2 regions of the Undibacterium sp. FW305-107 genome follow, and region 1 is predicted to be linked to the other one. Evidence: riboswitches for the same ligand, from Rfam matches in the RefSeq annotation. Region 1 holds a riboswitch; the other holds the start of a gene.
The links. A riboswitch is a leader RNA that binds a small molecule or an ion and turns the genes downstream of it on or off. The one in region 1 is predicted to bind thiamine pyrophosphate.
Positions count from the first base shown of each region.

Region 2: another riboswitch for thiamine pyrophosphate. It lies ahead of AC3WQT_RS04965 (TonB-dependent siderophore receptor); the one in region 1 lies ahead of thiC (phosphomethylpyrimidine synthase ThiC).

Region 1 covers NZ_JBYTAV010000001.1:857,591-866,883, reverse strand. Annotated here, with positions in the region: gene AC3WQT_RS04010 (EAL domain-containing protein) at 1-782, shown strand, start outside; gene AC3WQT_RS04005 (tetratricopeptide repeat-containing diguanylate cyclase) at 859-2,994, shown strand; TPP riboswitch at 3,065-3,166, shown strand; gene thiC (phosphomethylpyrimidine synthase ThiC) at 3,251-5,164, shown strand; gene thiS (sulfur carrier protein ThiS) at 5,167-5,367, shown strand; gene AC3WQT_RS03990 (thiazole synthase) at 5,467-6,258, shown strand; gene thiD (bifunctional hydroxymethylpyrimidine kinase/phosphomethylpyrimidine kinase) at 6,269-7,087, shown strand; gene thiE (thiamine phosphate synthase) at 7,084-7,725, shown strand; gene AC3WQT_RS03975 (hypothetical protein) at 7,738-8,475, opposite strand; gene dapA (4-hydroxy-tetrahydrodipicolinate synthase) at 8,534-9,293, opposite strand, start outside.
Region 2 covers NZ_JBYTAV010000002.1:194,396-203,688, reverse strand. Annotated here, with positions in the region: gene AC3WQT_RS04990 (DUF3460 family protein) at 1-77, shown strand, start outside; gene AC3WQT_RS04985 (segregation and condensation protein A) at 117-974, shown strand; gene panC (pantoate--beta-alanine ligase) at 1,014-1,853, shown strand; gene AC3WQT_RS04975 (cobalamin-binding protein) at 1,853-2,755, shown strand; gene rarD (EamA family transporter RarD) at 2,838-3,734, shown strand; TPP riboswitch at 3,784-3,882, shown strand; gene AC3WQT_RS04965 (TonB-dependent siderophore receptor) at 3,951-6,080, shown strand; gene AC3WQT_RS04960 (hypothetical protein) at 6,240-6,758, shown strand; gene AC3WQT_RS04955 (Ppx/GppA phosphatase family protein) at 6,820-8,277, opposite strand; gene AC3WQT_RS04950 (class I SAM-dependent methyltransferase) at 8,429-9,293, opposite strand, start outside.

The sequences.
Region 1 (9,293 bases):
ATGATTTGCGCCGTGCATTGGAACGTAATGAGCTGGCAGTTTTCTATCAACCCCAGGCACGTATGGATACTGGTGAGATCATCGGTACAGAAGCACTGGTGCGCTGGTTCCATCCTACCCGTGGCATGGTGTCGCCACTGGAATTCATACCGATGGCAGAAGAAACCGGTTTGATTATTGCGCTCGGTGAATGGGTATTGCGTACGGCCTGCGCCCAGATGCGCAACTGGATGGATAAGGGCATGTCCCATCTGCGGGTTGCAGTGAACTTGTCTGTCAGCCAGTTATTGCAAAAGGATTTTGCCAATACGGTAGAACAAGTCTTGTTCGATACCGGCTTGCCCGCGAAAATGCTGGAACTGGAAATTACCGAGAGCACGCTGATGGAGCATGCGCAAGATACTCTGGCCATACTGGACCGTCTGCGCAGCCTCGGTGTCAGGTTGACCATTGATGACTTTGGTACTGGCTATTCATCACTGTCTTATCTGAAACGCTTTCCTGTCGATATCATCAAGATAGACCGCTCCTTCGTGCGCGATATTCCTGGTGATGCCGACGATGCCGCCATTGTCACCGGCATCATTGCGCTGGCACATAGTCTGCGGTTGGAGGTAGTGGCTGAAGGGGTGGAAACCCGCGAACAACTGGAATTTTTACGCGCCCAATCCTGCGATATCCTGCAAGGCTTTTACTTGAGCAAACCTATACCGGCGCAGCAACTGGAAGACGAAATATTGTCGCAAGTGGGCAGCGTATTTCTGGATCAGACAGGTAAATGAAACCTGGGGCTGACGCAGTTTTGCTGCAGCCTTGATAAAAATTATTAGAGACTCGGATCGATCAATGAGGGCTTGCATGTTGCAGCTTCAACTACCTAAATGGCAAACCAGCCTGATGCCGGGTTTGCTGGCTATCTTCTTGCTATGCATGAACACGACGGCACATGCGCAAGCTAAACCTCAAGCTGATTTTTCTGAGATCGAAGCGATACATACGCTGTCTGACCGTGACAATACCGCCGCACTCAAACAACTGCAGGAATACAAAGACAAATTAGGCAAGGATGCAGATTACTTCTTGCGGGCCGAAGTCCTGAAGACACTGATAGGCATCTTGTATGACGCTGGCAAGATCAAGGAAGCCGATGCTGCCAATGCAGAGTTGCTGCAACTCGCCAGGTTGCAAAAAGATAATGACATGATCAACATGGCGCTGATAGGTGAAGCCTTTCAGTTACTGGATCAGGGCAAGTTTGCCATGGCACTGGTGAAGCTCAATGATATACAGCAAAGCCTGCGTGATTCAAAAAATGCGGAAGTACTCATGCGCCTGAATATCGCCTTCGGCATGGTGCAACTGGCGATAGGTAATTTTGATAAATCCCTGCCTTATTTTCTTGAGGCGCTGAAACTGGCAGATCAGATACCAAGAAGGCGTGCCCAGGCCAAGATGTACCGCATGGAATCCATCGCCAGGCTATATCTGAATATGCACAATGCTGAAAAGTCCCTGGAAACTGCCAACGATGCATTGGCGATGCAGCCTAAAATAGAATCACCCAAGATTACCTCATCCTTGCAAATGACACGTGGTCTGGCACTGATAGACCTTGGGCGCCATGATGAAGCTCTGGAAGCTTACAAGACGGTATTGCAGATATCCACTGAAGCTGGCATGCCAGCCGTGGCGGCAACCGCTTTGGGCAATATTGCTGATTATTACCTGCATGTGCGCAAGTTCACCGAGGCCGAGCGCGCCGCCCGCTTCTCCCTGGAAAAAGCCCAGGCCGTGAATGACCCTTTTGCAATTGCCATCGCCAAAGCGAATATAGGTTTTGCGCTGGCAGGACAAAAGAAATTTTCTCAGGGTATAGGTTTCATCAACGAGGCCAAGAAGTTTTTCATGGAGACAGGTTCCAAGTCGGATGTGGAAAACCTGCTCAGCGAAATTGGCAATATGTACGAAGCCGCTGACATGTATAAAGAAGCGTTGGCAACCGTACGTGAACAACAAAAACTCAGTGATGAATTATTCCGCTCTGATCGCGCGCGGGCTGTAGCCACCCTGCAAGAACAATTCAATGCCCAGCAAAGACAAAAACAGATTGAATTGCTGGCGCGTGAAAACCAGCTCAAGGATGCCGACATCAAAAACCGCCAGTTGCAGCAAGTGGTGTTGATGCTGGCTGCCATCATCATGGTGATGGTGGGTGTAGTCGTCTTCTTCTTGTACAGACGGGTACGCAAGACCAATGAAAAACTGCGCGAAGTGAATGAGCAACTTGAATTTCATGCCGTGCGTGATCCCCTGACTGGTTTATATAACCGCCGCTCTTTTGTCGATATGATGAAGGGCAGAGTCATATTGCCGGAAGGTGAAAGGCGCGAAGATGCGCTTGATAATCCGGATTGTTTAATTCTCATGGATATCGATCACTTCAAAAATATCAATGACAGCTTTGGTCATGCAACCGGCGATGCTGTCCTGATAGAAGTGGCGCGCCGTTTGCGCAGTACAGTGCGCGATAGCGACATGGTGTTGCGCTGGGGTGGGGAAGAGTTTTTGATTTATTCCCCACGCTCTAATCCTGCACAACTCAAGGGACTGGTAGAGCGTATTTTGCGTAGCATCGGTGAAGAGAACATCGAAGTCGAGGGCGCCAGTGTGCCTGTTACCTTGACTGCAGGTTTCATCAGCCTGCCATTTTCTGGCTTGCCAGAAGCAGTTTGCAACTGGGAAAAAGCGCTGCAAATTGCCGACATGGCGTTATATCTGGGCAAGGTCAATGGCCGCAACCGTGCCTATGGTGTCAGTAAATTATTGATTGCCTATGAAGAAGCCTTGCCGGTACTGGATCATGATTTGTCGGCCGCCATCAAGGCGGGTATGGTCGAATTGGTAGAAGTGCATGGGCCAGTAAAACTGCCGGAAAGCAATCTTGCACCATCGTCAACAATGCAAGATACAGAATTGGCCAGCGAAATCAAATAAAGCACCAGAGTTTAAAAAAGTCGTATAATCTGCCGTCGTCGCGGTTCTGGATTTAATTCAGAACCCGAAGAAAAAATGCTAGGGGTCCTGCCATCAATTTTGTTGGCGGGTGAGAAATACCCTCGAACCTGATCTGGATAATGCCAGCGAAGGGAAGCTGCCGAAGTTTGTGCCGCCTGTGTTATGTATTGATCTGCGCGCACCAGTTTTGGAAACTCCTTTGCTGGCTCCATGCCAACAAAGCAAAGGAGCCAAAATGAACGCCAACCCGCAATTCCTGTCCGCTACCGCTACGGTAGACGAGGCAGCCATTCAGCCACTGCCGAATTCCCGCAAGACCTATGTACAGGGTAGCCGCCCCGATATCCGCGTACCCATGCGTGAAATCAGCCAGTCAGATACACCAGCCATGTTTGGTTCGGAGAAAAATCCACCTATCTATGTCTACGATACCTCCGGCCCCTACACCGACCCTGAAGTAAAAATCGATATCCGCTCTGGCCTGGCATCCGTACGCGGTGCCTGGATAGCCGAGCGTAATGACACTGAAGAACTGGCTGGCCCGACATCTGAATACGGCATCGCCCGCCTGCATGACCCCAAGCTGGCTGAATTGCGCTTCAATCTGAAACGCCTGCCACGGCGCGCACTGGCAGGCAAGAATGTCTCGCAAATGCACTATGCACGCCAGGGTATCATCACACCTGAAATGGAATTTGTTGCAATACGCGAAAACCTGCGCAGGAAAGAATATCTCGAAAACCTGAAAGCCTCTGGCCCCATGGGCAGCAAGCTGGCAGAAGTCATGGGCCGCCAGCATCCGGGTCAGTCTTTCGGGGCCGCGATCCCTGAAGAAATCACGCCAGAATTCGTACGCTCGGAAATCGCCCGTGGCCGTGCGATTATTCCTGCGAATATCAATCATCCTGAAATCGAACCGATGATCATAGGCCGTAATTTCCTGGTCAAGATCAATGCCAATATCGGTAATTCTGCAGTGACCTCTTCCATCGGTGAAGAAGTAGAAAAAATGACCTGGGCAATACGCTGGGGTGGCGACAATGTCATGGATCTTTCCACTGGCAAGCACATACATGAAACCCGTGAGTGGATCATCCGCAATTCACCCGTACCTATCGGCACCGTGCCCATCTATCAGGCACTGGAAAAAGTGAATGGCAAAGCAGAAGACCTGACCTGGGAAATTTTCCGTGACACGCTCATTGAACAAGCTGAGCAAGGTGTCGATTACTTCACCATCCATGCAGGCGTGCGTCTGCAATATGTGCCGATGACAGCCAAGCGCCTGACCGGTATCGTTTCACGCGGTGGTTCCATCATGGCGAAATGGTGTCTGGCCCATCATAAAGAAAGCTTCCTGTACGAGCATTTCGAAGACATTTGCGAAATCATGAAAGCCTATGATGTGTCTTTCAGCCTCGGCGATGGCCTGCGTCCAGGTTCCATCTATGATGCCAATGATGAAGCACAGTTAGGTGAATTGAAAACCCTGGGTGAACTGACGCAGATCGCCTGGAAACATGATGTGCAAGTCATGATAGAAGGCCCGGGCCATGTGCCCATGCATCTCATCAAGGAAAACATGGACCTGCAACTTGAGCAATGCCATGAAGCGCCTTTTTATACTCTCGGCCCTCTGACGACTGACATCGCCCCCGGCTACGACCACATCACTTCCGGCATAGGCGCGGCACAGATAGGCTGGTACGGCACTGCCATGCTGTGCTACGTGACACCGAAAGAACATTTGGGTTTGCCAAACAAGGTCGACGTCAAGGATGGCATCATCACTTACAAGATCGCCGCCCATGCAGCCGACCTGGCAAAAGGCCACCCAGGTGCGCAGATACGTGACAATGCTCTTTCCAAGGCGCGCTTTGAATTCCGCTGGGAAGACCAGTTCAACATCGGTCTCGACCCCGACAAGGCACGTGAATTCCATGATGAAACACTGCCCAAAGATTCTGCCAAGGTCGCCCATTTCTGCTCCATGTGCGGCCCGCATTTCTGCTCCATGAAAATCACGCAGGAAGTGCGCGACTATGCCAATGCGCAGGGTATCAGCGAGATCCAGGCGCTGAAACAGGGTATGGAAGTCAAAGCCGTCGAGTTCATCAAATCCGGTGCGGAAATCTACAAGAAGCAATAGCCATGGTGGAGATACAGCTTAATGGAGAAAAACGGCAATTGGCGAGCGTGCTGCTGGCGGATTTGATTGCCGAACTGAATTTGTCGCAGCAGGCAATTGCGGTGGCGGTGAACCGGCAGATTATCCCGCGGTCGCGATGGCCAGAGCATCAGTTGCAAGTGGATGATAAGGTTGATGTAGTCAGGGCGATTGGTGGCGGTTGATTCGTTCGTTGATTGCAGGTTGGGCTGGTAGGGCCGGCCCAACCTGCAAATTCGCCCGGCGATGTATTGCTTAGCGCTCACAAATTTGAAAGAATTTTTATGCAAACAGAAAACGACCAAGGCTTAACCATAGCCGGCAAAACCTACCGCTCCCGCCTGCTGGTTGGCAGCGGCAAATACAAAGACCTTGAACAAACCCGCCTGGCGACAGAAGCCAGCGGTGCAGAGATCATCACGGTAGCAATCCGTCGCGTGAACATAGGGCAAGACCCGAATGCCCCCAGTTTGCTGGACGTAGTGCCACCGAGTAAATACACCATACTGCCCAACTCGGCGGGTTGTTATAACGCCGAAGATGCGGTGTACACCCTGCGACTGGGGCGTGAGTTATTGGGTGGTCACAAGCTGTGCAAGCTTGAAGTATTGGGCGACGAGAAAACCCTGTTCCCGAATATGCCCGAAACATTGAAGGCAGCGAAAACCCTGGTGCAGGATGGTTTCGACGTCATGGTATATTGCAGTGATGATCCCATACAGGCACGCATGCTGGAAGACATAGGCTGCGTCGCCATCATGCCGCTGGCCTCCTTGATAGGTTCAGGTATGGGTATCTTGAATCCCTGGAATCTGTCGCTGATCATAGACCAGTCCAAAGTGCCGGTACTGGTGGATGCCGGTGTAGGTACGGCATCTGATGCAGCGATAGCCATGGAACTGGGTTGCGATGGGGTGTTGATGAATACGGCAATCGCTGGCGCCAAAGATCCGGTACGCATGGCACGTGCCATGGGTCTCGCAGTCGAGGCTGGACGTGAAGCATTTCTGGCGGGGCGCATGCCACGCAAGTTTGCAGCATCACCATCGTCACCGATGGCTGGCCGCATTGTCTGATCTTCGTTTAATGAAAGCAACTAAGCGTCCCTGTGTGCTGGTATTTGCCGGGCATGACCCCAGTGGCGGTGCTGGCATACAGGCAGATATAGAAGCCATCGCCGCGCAGGGCGCACATGCCTTGCCGGTGATTACTGCATTGACCGTGCAGGATAACGATCACGCTTATGCCGTGCATGCAGTCGATGTGCAAATCATCTTGCAGCAGGCAATGACGCTGGTGGCAAAAATACCGGTCAAGGTCATCAAGCTTGGCATCGTTGCGCACAAAAAAAATGCGACGGCGATTGCCAGTTTTATCCAGAAGATGAAACTGCAACATGCTGATCTGCATGTCATTGTTGACCCGGTATTGGGCAGCGGTCACGGCGACAGTTTGTCGCTGGATGATGCAATAGCAGCTATTGAGCCATTATTGAAAGTGGCAACGCTGATCACGCCCAATTTGCCTGAGTTACAGCGTCTGTCACCATTGGCTGTTGATATACAGGCGCAGGTGGAAAACCTGATGCAAGCTTATGATACGGATGTTCTGCTGAAAGGCGGTCATGCAACAGAAGCCCGGGTAAAAAACATCTGGTTCCAGCATGGACAATGGCAGACCGCACAAGAATGGTCATGGCCGCGTTTGTCAGGTGAATTTCATGGTAGTGGCTGCACGCTGGCCTCAGCGATAGCCGGACAACTGGCAAGGGGAGTGACTTTGCCAGAAGCTTTGCAACAGGCACAAAGCTATACACAGCAAAGCCTGCTGCATGCGTATGCGATAGCTGCAGGCCAGCTTATTCCAGCACGCCAGCCAGTATTGAGTACAAGGGAAAAATCATGAACACATTGGGCAATCATCCATTGAGCGGTTTATATGTCGTCACCCCTGATTGGGATGATACTGCTCAACTTGTGACAGTCACAGAACAGGCTTTGCAGGGTGGTGCAAATATCGTGCAATACCGTCACAAAACTGCCAGTCAAGAACTACGCAAAACCCAGGCGCTGGCCTTGCTGGGACTGTGCCGCAGTTTTAATAAACCCTTCATCATCAACGACCATCTGGAACTTTGCCTGGAAATTGGTGCTGATGGCCTGCATGTAGGTGGCACGGATATTTCGGTAGCAGACGCCAGAACCAAACTGGGGTCTGACAAGATACTGGGTGCATCCTGCTACGGTGATCTGGAGCTGGCGCGTACTGCCGTAATGGGTGGAGCAAGTTATATTGCCTTCGGTGGTTTTTATCCTTCCCGCATCAAGAAATATGCAGTAAGCACACCTGCCAGTGTAGTTGCAGATGCAGTAAAGGAATTCGACTTGCCGAACGTCGTTATCGGTGGCATGACACTGGAAAACTGTCAGCCCCTGCTTGCTCAGGGGGCTGACATGGTGGCCGTGATCAGCAGCGTGTATATGGCAGAACGGCCGCAACAGGCAGCGCTCGCATTTACAGAACTTTTCACTGCACGTCAGTGAGGGGCTCAGGGTTTATTTAATTTCGCTCTCAGCTTCTTTGTTGGTAGGCGCAGATGCAGCCGCTTGCGGTTCCAGATCTTCAACTTTCAATAATTCTGCCGTGGTGAGGATGCCGACACTGATGATGTCGTGGCCTTCTATGGTCTCGCATTTGCGCGGATTGGCCAGCGTACCTTCCGTGCAAAAGCGGATATTACCTTTCTTCTTGTCCGCACCGGGATAATAGAACAGCATCATGTCACTGGCTCTTTTAATATACATGGCCTGATCCAGCAATTCTTCCGGGAATTTGCCATCGGTGGCTTTTAACAACCACTCACGCAATTTGGGTATGGCTTCGGTGCTGACTTCGCGGGTTTCTTTATTGTGTGGCCCATGAAAACCCAGTCGCGTGCGTGCCAGATTCTTGCTGTCTAGCATGCGCCTTTCCGTACCTGCCATGAACATGATGGCACAGGAAGAAAAGCAGTTTCCCTGGACGGCAGTATTGATTTTCCTGCCTTTGATAAGCTGGGCTATGCCATATGCGGCACCCAGGTCACCGCCAGGGCTTTCAGTCAACACGACATTGTGCACTTCACCGCCTGACAGATTGCGGCGAAATCGCTGCGTGTCATCCGCTTCTACCTTGCCATATAAAATCAAAGTGTCATTTGAGCGCAGCATAGTCATGGCAGCAGCTGGCTGGCTATATGAAATCATGGCAGTGGCCAATATGGCAAACAAAGGATAGGGACGTAGCATCATCATTCAAGAGGAAAATAATTGAAGCCGCATTATCCTTTGCCTGGACTGAGCGGGCAATGCCCTATTGAATAGCGGTGAGTTTTGCTATCGCACTCAATAGCTTGTCTGCCGTTTCTGCGCTGGCTGTTTGCATGGGTGGCCGCAGGCTGGCCTGTATTCTGCCTGACGCCGCCAGTGCTGCTTTCAACGGCGCAGGATTGGGCTCTTCAAACAGTGCCTGCATGACGGGCAGCAAGTGATAGAAAATTGTCCTGGCCTGTTCAAGCTGACCTGCATTGATATGCGCATGCAAACTCAGGAACAGATCGGGGCGTATATGTGCAGATGCCAGTATGCCGCCTGCACCACCGAGACAGAGGGTGGTGAACAATTGGTGGTCTTCCCCTGTGAGCACTTGAATATCCCTGTCCATGATGAGTTGCATGGTGGCTTGCAGATTACCACCACAATCCTTGATGGCGACGATATTGGGATGTTTGGCCAGTTGCTGCAAGGTCGGTAATTCCATATTCACACCAGTGCGGTAAGGAATGTTATACAGCAGCACAGGTATGACTGATGCATCGGCAATTTCATGGAAGTAGTGCAAGATGCCTGCTTGTGAGGGCCGTATGTAATACGGTGGCGTCACCAGTACGCCAGCAGTTTGTCTCTGTCCTATAGCTGCCAGCCTGTGCAAGACTTGCCCCATGTGATTACCGCTCAAGCCCATGATGACCTGGTGGGCAGGAACCACAGCCAGCACGGCGTCCAGCACCTGCAATTGCTCTTCTTCACTGAGAGCGGCAGCTTCACCGGTGGAGCCACAGACGACCAGGCCA
Region 2 (9,293 bases), on a different contig from region 1:
TTGATCTGGATACGCAAAAACGCAACCAGGAATCGCGCATCAATCAGCAAGCCTACGTGTATCAAAACAAAGGCTGATGCAGCCTGCCTTGATACCCTGATCAATCCGGAAAGCTTGTGAGCACCACAGCAGCGTTAACCCCAACCGATTTACCTTTGGTTGGCGCAACCGACAGCGCGCCTGATGTTGTCGATGGTTTGGCATTTGCCAAACTCTATGGCGAGCCGCTCTTCAAGCTGCCGAATGACCTGTACATCCCACCCGATGCGCTGGAAGTATTCCTGGAAGCCTTTGAAGGCCCGCTGGATTTGCTGCTGTACCTGATACGCAAGCAAAACTTCAATATCCTTGATATCCCGATGGCGCAAGTCACACTGCAGTATTTGCAGTATGTCGATCAGATACGCAAACACAATCTGGAACTGGCTGCCGAATATCTGCTGATGGCCGCCATGCTCATCGAGATCAAATCACGCATGCTGCTGCCCTCCAACAAGAGCGCAGATAGTGAAGAGGCTGATGATCCGCGCGCAGAACTGGTGCGCCGCCTGCTTGAATACGAGCAGATGAAGCTGGCTGCTTACGATCTCAATGCAGTGCCGCAACTGGGCCGCGACTTTTTACATGCCCAGGTATTTGTCGAGCAAAACACCGTGCTGCACTGGCCGCATGTCGACATAGCTGACCTGCAATCTGCCTGGGCTGATGTATTGAAGCGCGCGACTCTTGTCGCCCATCACAAGATCAGCCGCGAAGAACTGTCGGTACGTGAACACATGACAGGTATTTTGCGCAAGCTGCAGTCATCCAAGTTTGTTGAATTCTCCGACCTGTTTGATGTCAGCCGTGGTGCGCCAGTGCTGGTCGTGAATTTTGTCGCCCTGCTTGAGCTAGCCAAAGAAACCTTGATAGAAATCACCCAGGCAGAAGCCTTTGCACCTATCTACGTGCGCCTGGCGTATTCACCAGCCTGATCGCAAGAATAAAACTATTCCTCACTAAAGAGCCGTAACATGAAAATCATTTCCTCCATTGAAGAATTGCGCGACCAGTTGAGCGGACAATTGCGTACCGCATTTGTGCCAACCATGGGCAATTTGCATGAAGGGCATCTCTCTCTGATGCGGCTGGCAAAAAAACATGGCGATCCGGTAGTCGCTTCGATTTTCGTGAATCGCCTGCAATTTGGCCCGAATGAAGACTTCGACAAATACCCGCGCACTTTCCAGGCTGACGTAGAGAAACTGGAAAAAGAAGGCGTGTATGTCCTGTTTGCACCAACTGAAAAAGACTTGTATCCAGAGCCGCAGGAATACCGCGTGCGCCCACCGGATGATCTGGGCAACATACTCGAAGGTGAGTTCCGTCCCGGCTTCTTTACCGGCGTAACCACCGTTGTACTGAAATTGTTCTCCTGCGTACAACCACGCGTTGCTGTCTTTGGCAAAAAAGATTATCAGCAGCTTATGATAGTGCGCAATATGAGCAAGCAATTTGCCCTGCCTACCGAAATCATCGCCGCGGAAACTTTCAGGGCAGAAGATGGCCTGGCCCTGTCTTCCCGCAATATGTATCTCTCGGCAGAAGAGCGGGCCGAAGCACCTGCCTTGTACAAAACACTCAATGAAGTCGCAGAAGAAGTGCGCGCCGGCCATCTGGATATGTTTGAACTTGAACGTCAGGCCATGGCAAAACTGGCGGCCCGTAACTGGAAACCCGATTACATCTCGATACGCAAACGCGCCGATCTGCAACCACCTTCTGCTGGTGATATCGCCCAGCAATCACCGCTGGTTGTGGTGGCGGCTGCTAAACTAGGTGGCACGCGACTGATCGACAATCTGGAAATTTGATGCGTCGCTTTCAATTGCTAACAGGCAGCCTTGCACTTGCAAGCTGCCTTATCGTGAGCCTGGCCTTACCTGTTGTTGCCCATGCATCCATCACGGTACTGGATGATGCACAACGCCAGGTTACTGTAGAGAAACCCGCGCAACGCATCGTCAGCCTGGCGCCGCATATTACCGAGATGCTGTTCGAGGCTGGTGCGGCAAATAACATCATCGCAGTGACCGATTACAGCGACTATCCCGAGGCGGCAAAAAAACTGCCTTCGATAGGCAATATTTTCGCACTGGACCTGGAGCGTCTGCTCTCCCTCAAACCAGATCTGGTCATTGTCTGGGGTACGGGCAATGCCAAAATCCTGGCCAATAAATTGCGCAGCAATCACATCACTGTCTTTGAAAGTGAGCCCCATAATTTTGAAATGGTGGCAACATCAATAGAAAGACTGGCGACATTGGCTGGCACTGAAAGTACTGGCAAAACCAATGCCCAAAAGTTCAGGCAGCGTCTCGATAATCTGCGCAAGACTTATCAATTGCCAAGCGGGGCGACACCGGTAAGCGTGTATTATCAAATGATACGCAGGCCATTGATGACTATCAATGACACGCATATGGTGTCCGACTCCATACGTTTGTGCGGCGGCAAAAATGTATTTGGCCAGCTCAAAGAATTGAGCTCCACCATCACCAATGAAGCAGTGCTGGCGGCGAACCCTGATGTCATCTTCAGCAGCGGTGAAAATATCGACAGCATGGCAGACTGGAAGCAATACCCCATCCTGACAGCCGTAAAGAAAAACAACTTCTACACAATCAAAGGTGACTGGCTGAATCGCGCCGGGCCGCGCATACTCGATGGTACCGAAGCTCTATGCAAGCACCTGGCCACAGCAAGAAGCAAATAGGCGCTGGCAGCAAACAATTTCTATTCAAGCGATAATGTTTGTCTTGCTTGCTGCCGCAAGCCTTACAGATTGATTGCTACTCATGCGCCAAGGTATTTTGTTTGCAGGCTCCGCGTATTTCCTCTGGGGCCTGTTCCCCATTTATTTCAAAACCCTGCACGACGTCCCTGCCCTGGAAATCTTGCTGAACCGCATGCTGTGGTCATTGCTATTCCTGGTTGGTGTTCTGACCTGGCGCAAGCAATGGGCCTGGGTCAGCACAGCAATCAGACAACCAAAACTGATAGGCGGCTTTGCCCTGAGTGCGGTGCTGTTGTCCGCCAACTGGTTCGTCTATATCTGGGCCGTCAATCATGGCCACATCGTTGATGCCAGCCTTGGCTATTTCATCACGCCTCTCGTCAATATTCTCATAGGCTCAGTCTTGCTGCGTGAAAAACTGCGCCCTGGCCAATGGCTGTCAGTAGCCCTGGCTGCTGTCGGCGTCGCCTGGTTGACCATACAGACTGGTCACCTGCCATGGATAGGCCTGGTGTTGGCAGCGACCTTTGGCACTTATGGCTTGCTGCGCAAGACCTCTGCCCTGGGTGCGCTGGAAGGCTTGTCACTGGAAACCGCCCTGCTCTTCCCATTTGCGTTTGGCTGGCTATGCTGGATGACTTTGCAAGGGCAAAACAGCTTCATCGCCAACAGTATGGATATCAAGATGCTGCTGCTCATCAGCGGCCCTATCACTGCCATTCCCTTATTATTGTTTGCTGCCGGTGCAAGGCGCATACCGATGACGACACTAGGATTGCTGCAATACATCTCGCCGCTGGTGCAGTTACTGCTGGGCGTCTGGCTATATCACGAGCCTTTCGACTCCAACAAACTGGCAGGCTTTATCGCCATTTGGGCAGCGCTGGTCGTCTATTCAGCTGAAGGTTTGTGGCGCAATTTCCGTACTGTCAAAATGGAAGTAAAGCCAGGCAGCTAAGCGCCAATTGCCGCAAAAAGGCTATATAAATGGTTTCGTGTTAAACTGCAGCCTACGCTAGGGGTCCTGGAAATAATATTTCCGGGTGAGAGAGTCCCTTCTACCTGATCTGGATAATGCCAGCGAAGGGAAGCGCAAAGTCCCGGTCCCTCCTGCTTCTTTGTTTGCTCCCGCGCTGTCATCCACAACGCATTAAAAGCAAACCAAGAGCACACCATGTCTGACTTTACTGTACGCCCCACCGTCATCGCCCTCTCCATCGCCCAGGCTTGCCTGTTGCTATCATCTGCGCATGCCCAAAATACACCTGGCAATGATAAATCGCTGCCAGAAGTGACGATCACAGGCAGCAAGGGTACCGAAACCAAGGTCGAACGCAGCAAGGTCACAGGCTTTATTGATGCGGCATTGCTGGATACGCCTAACTCAGTCAATGCCTTCAGCGTAACGCAGATGCAGGACCTGCGCATACGCCAGACCACGGATGCGATGAAATATGATGCCAGTGTCAATGATGCGTATAACGCCATTGGTTATGCCGAGCAATTCTCGATACGTGGCTTTGCCCTGGATAATTCCAGCAGCTACCGCAAGGACGGTTTTGCCATTCCTGGTGATGCTTCCATTCCTTTGGAAAATAAGGAGCGTGTAGAAATACTCAAGGGCATAGCAGGCTTCCAGGCCGGCTTTGGCACACCAGGCGGCATCATTAATTATGTGATCAAACGCCCTGCCAGCTATGCAGTTCGCTCTGCCACATTTGAAATCAGCGAGCGCGGCACTGTATATGGCGCCGCCGATATTAGCGACAATTCCAGCGACAAGCAATTTGGCTTCCGCATCAATGCAGCGGGTGAACGCCTGCGCTCTTATGTCAAAGGCGCCGACGGTAACCGCCAATTTGTCTCTGCCGCATTTGACTGGCACATCACACCACAAGCCCTGTTGCAAATCGATGCTGACTACCAGCACAAATCGCAATTGTCGGTACCAGGTTTTCAATTATTCAATGGCACTGAATTGCCGCGTGGTGTACCTGCTGACTTGATGCTGAATGCCCAGCCGTGGGCAAGACCGGTAGATACCCGTAACAGCAATCTGGGTCTGCGTTTTGAATACCAGATCAATGCAGACTGGCGCGCCAGTGTCTCTGCCAACAAGCATGAATTCAAGCGCGACGACTACACAGCCTTCCCATACGGCTGTGGTGCCACCAATCTGTATCCAGGTTATTGCGCGAACGGTGACTATGATGTGTATGACTACCAAAGCGTAAATGAGTCCAAATCACTGTGGGGTACGCAGGCCCTGTTGAATGGCAAATTCAATGTGGGTGGCATGCAGCACGAACTGGCTGTTGGTCTTAGCAATTCACAGCGTAAAGATTATTTTGGTGACTATGTGTATGACTATGCTGGCAGCAGCAATTTGTTCCGCCCTATCAGCGTAATGCCATCGGCAAATAAAACAGGCCCGGTCTTCTTGCGTCGCACTGACAAGGAATGGTCAGTATTTGTACAAGACATTATCAGCCTGCAAGACAATCTGAAGTTGCATCTGGGTCTGCGTCATCTGAATATCTCGCGCACGCAATTCGATAATCCTGGCTATGACCAGAACAAGTTCCTGTCGACGGTCGCATTGGTATTCAAACCAGTACAGCAAGTTTCTGTATACGGCAGTTTTGCGCAAGGCCTGGAACATGGTGGTATCGCCCCTTTTGGCACCAGCAATGAAAACAAAATGCTGAACCCGGGCAAATCCACACAAATTGAATTTGGCGTGAAGGCAGATGTGCAGCGTGACCTGAGCCTGTCTGCAGCCATCTTCCGCATCAAGAAGCCCCTGGAATATACCAATAGCAGCAATACCTACGTCAGCAATGGTGAAGCCCTGCATACCGGTCTGGAGCTCTCTGCCCAGGGCAAGCTGACCTCACAATTGAATCTGGGTGCCAGCCTGACTGCACTGGATGCCAAACAGCAAAACACCGGCATCAGCAGCCTGGACGACAAACGTGTCATGAATGTGCCACGCTTCAAATCGACTGTGTATGCTGATTATGCAGTGGCTGAAGTCAAGGGTTTGAATGTGAATGCAAGTTGGCAATATGCCAGCAGCAAGGCATTCAGCCCGGACAACAGCGTTACCGTGCCTGGCTATCATGTCGTCAATCTGGGTGCGCGCTATGCAACGCAAATTGGTGGTACTGCCACTACCCTGCGCTTTAATATCGATAATGCGCTGGACAAGTTTTACTGGCGTGATGTGACGCAATCACTGGGTGGGTATTTATTCCCTGGTGCTCCACGTACTTATAAAGTGTCGGCACAATTCGATTTCTGATACAGCATGCCTTGCTCAAAAAGCGATGCCAGTTTATCTGGCATCGCTTTTTTATTGCCCGCAGTACTGCTATTTAATACTTTTCAGTCTATACGTGGCATTAGATACAGACTATGTCATCCTTAAGGCTCGCATTCAAGCAAACCTATGGGTAAGGACATGATGAATACCTTCAAGTATATTTTTGTGATCGCAGGCAGCCTGCTCGCCAGCCTTGCAAGCGCGGAAGAAGTATTTAAATGCCGCGCCAGTTTCCCCGATTTTGGGAATGGCAAACGGCAGTTTGAAATACGGATAGACAAACTGGCAGATGGCAGGCTCGCAGGGGAAATTGACGGCAAGCCCGCCAATCCGGATATAAAGATGAAAGAGTATTTGATATCGCCTGCACTGGACTATGAGACAGACCCCTATTCAGCCGCCTTTGGCAAGCTCAATGAGGCAGAGACGTCCCTCATTCATATCCATAAATTGCAGCAAAACCCCTATGCCGGAGAAAAGCCACTCGTCTCATTCCCTTTAAAAGAAGTGAGCAAGGTTCATTATTACGATATGGTGGGCGGGGCGGGTAGTAAAGCCAACAAATTTGGCGGCACTGTAATTTTTGAAGTCTATAACAAGTCAGGCAAACGCCTGGGCCGCGTATTCAGGTCCATCATGGTCGCTGACTGCATTTGATTGCGCCCCTTGCCCAGCACAATCGTGAAGGCAAGGAATGAGAAGCAAGGCGCTGGAAAAATTACACGTTTGCCCTGACCAGAAAATCTATGCCTATCTCACGCCAGGCTTCAATTTCTTTTTGCAGCCAGTAAGCAACTGTAGGGTGGACGCTGACCCAGTCGCGTTTCATTTCCAATTCAACCCTGCCCTTCATCTTCAGGCGCACATCTTCAAAATCAATTTCTGCGCGTGAATGCATGAGCATCACTGCCAGGCGCAGTGCCAGCACTGCCTTGGCAAAATCCTGGTCAGCCAGGCCATCGCCGACTTTGCGCAGATTACCTTTCTGACTGAGGATGAGCTTGCTCATCACTCTTTGCTCGCGCGTGGTAAAGCCCGCCATATCAGCGTTCTCTATCATGTAAGCACCATGCTTGTGGTAGCCGGTATGCGAGATCGCCATGCCGACTTCATGCAAGGTCGCACTCCATTGCAATAAGCGCACATAAGTGTCGCCAGCAGGTTTCAATTGCAGATACAGGGACTTCACCATATCCGCCACCCGGTTTGCCCGGGACATATCTGTACGGAACAAATTGGCAAACGACTGCACGGCAACTTCGCGGCGATCACGCTTGGTTGCGCGCAAATACAAATCCCACATCACCCCCATGCGCAGACCGGCTTCTATCGGTAGCAAGACACTGATGTTAAATTCCGTCATGAGACCGATGAGTATGGCCAGGCCACCAACCACCATGGCGACACGCTCAGGTTTGATACCGCTTAGCTCAAGCTGGTCTAACTGCCCGCATTGCACGCAATATTGTTTGAGGGCATTCAGGCTCTTCAGTGTCAAGGTACCGTCACCCAGGCCACCCTTGCTGATGGCATCAGAAATTGCCCGCATCGTGCCTGAGGAACCATAAGCCTTGCGCCAGTGTTGCGGCTGGTAAGGTGGCGCTGCATCTTCAAACATGGAGCGGGCGGACAGGATGGCAGCTTCAAATGCAGCATCCGTCAAACGTCCATCCGGAAAAAAGCTGGCGCTGTGCTTGACCGTGCCTATGCTGAAGGATTCTACCTTCAGTATCTCATGCCCATGTCCGAGAATCACCTCAGTCGAACCGCCACCAATATCAAGGACAAGACGACGCTCGCCAGGTATCGCCACTGCATTCGATACACCGATGTATATCAGGCGACCTTCTTCCTCGCCAGAAATCACTTCGATGGGACAACCTATGGCAGCCTCGGCCAGTGGCAATAATTGCGCAGCATTTTTTGCGATGCGTATGGTGTTGGTGGCGACTACCCGCAGGCTTTCTACCGGATAGGCATTCAGGATTTCACGAAAGCGCGCCAGGCAATTGATCGCTTTTTGCATGGCCTCTGGCGTCAGGTTGCCATTCTTGTCCAGCCCTGCTGCAAGGCGTATGGGGTCGCGCGCGCTTTTGATAACTTTGATGACATCGCCTTCATGCCTGGCAATGTGCATGCGAAAACTGTTGGAACCCAGATCAACGGCGGCCAGCATGCTTTTTATCCTTTACTGAGTATGAATGTAGTCATTAAAAAAACGCGTAGAAAAACCAGATGAATTACAGAATAAGCATAAATGATATTAATCATTTTTTATGACCATACAGTGACCTTGTCCCACTGCGGTGGTCAGTGCACCACAAATCTCAGGGCTGCACAAAAAATCTTCTCTGCATTGCTTCCAGACCAGTCGTTTTTAATACTTCAGCAAGGCGCTCTGCGGGTCGCCTTGCTGGCAAACCCTTGTATTCTGCCACGATCAGCTCATTCTTCATCGAATGCTCCCATCCTACCAGTTCTGTGACCCTGACCTGATATCCGTGCGCTTCCAGTTGCAAACAACGCAGCACATTGGTGATCTGGCTACCAAATTCACGCGTATGGATAGGGTGACGCCACATTTCTGACAAAGGATTATTCTTTACTGCATCGCCCTTGGACTTGCGCAACTCCGCTGCCACTTCTGCCTGGCAGCATGGTACCAGCACCATGAACTGGGCTTTTTTCTTGAGAGCAAACTGTATCGCATCATCAGTAGCCGTATCACAGGCATGCAAGGCAGTGACAATATCGATTTTTTCTGGCAAGGCAGATGAAGTAATCGAATCGACAACAGACAAATTCAAAAAAGACATACCGGGAAAATCCAGGCGTTGTGCCAGTTCGGTGGAACGCTGCACCAGCTCATCACGGGTTTCTATGCCATAAATCCTGGCCTTGCTTTGCGCCTGCTCTGATTTAAAGAACAAGTCATACAGGATGAAGCCAAGATAAGACTTGCCAGCACCATGATCCACCAGACTGATATCGGCATGGTCTTGCTGCAATTTCTGCAATAGAGGTTCTATAAATTGGTAAAGATGATAAACCTGCTTGAGCTTGCGACGGCTATCCTGATTCATCTTGCCATCACGCGTCAGGATGTGCAGCTCCTTGAGCAATTCCAGCGACTGGCCAGGACGTATCTCATGCTTTTCCTGGGTCTCAGGCGTGGCCTGCTTGTTTGCGCTG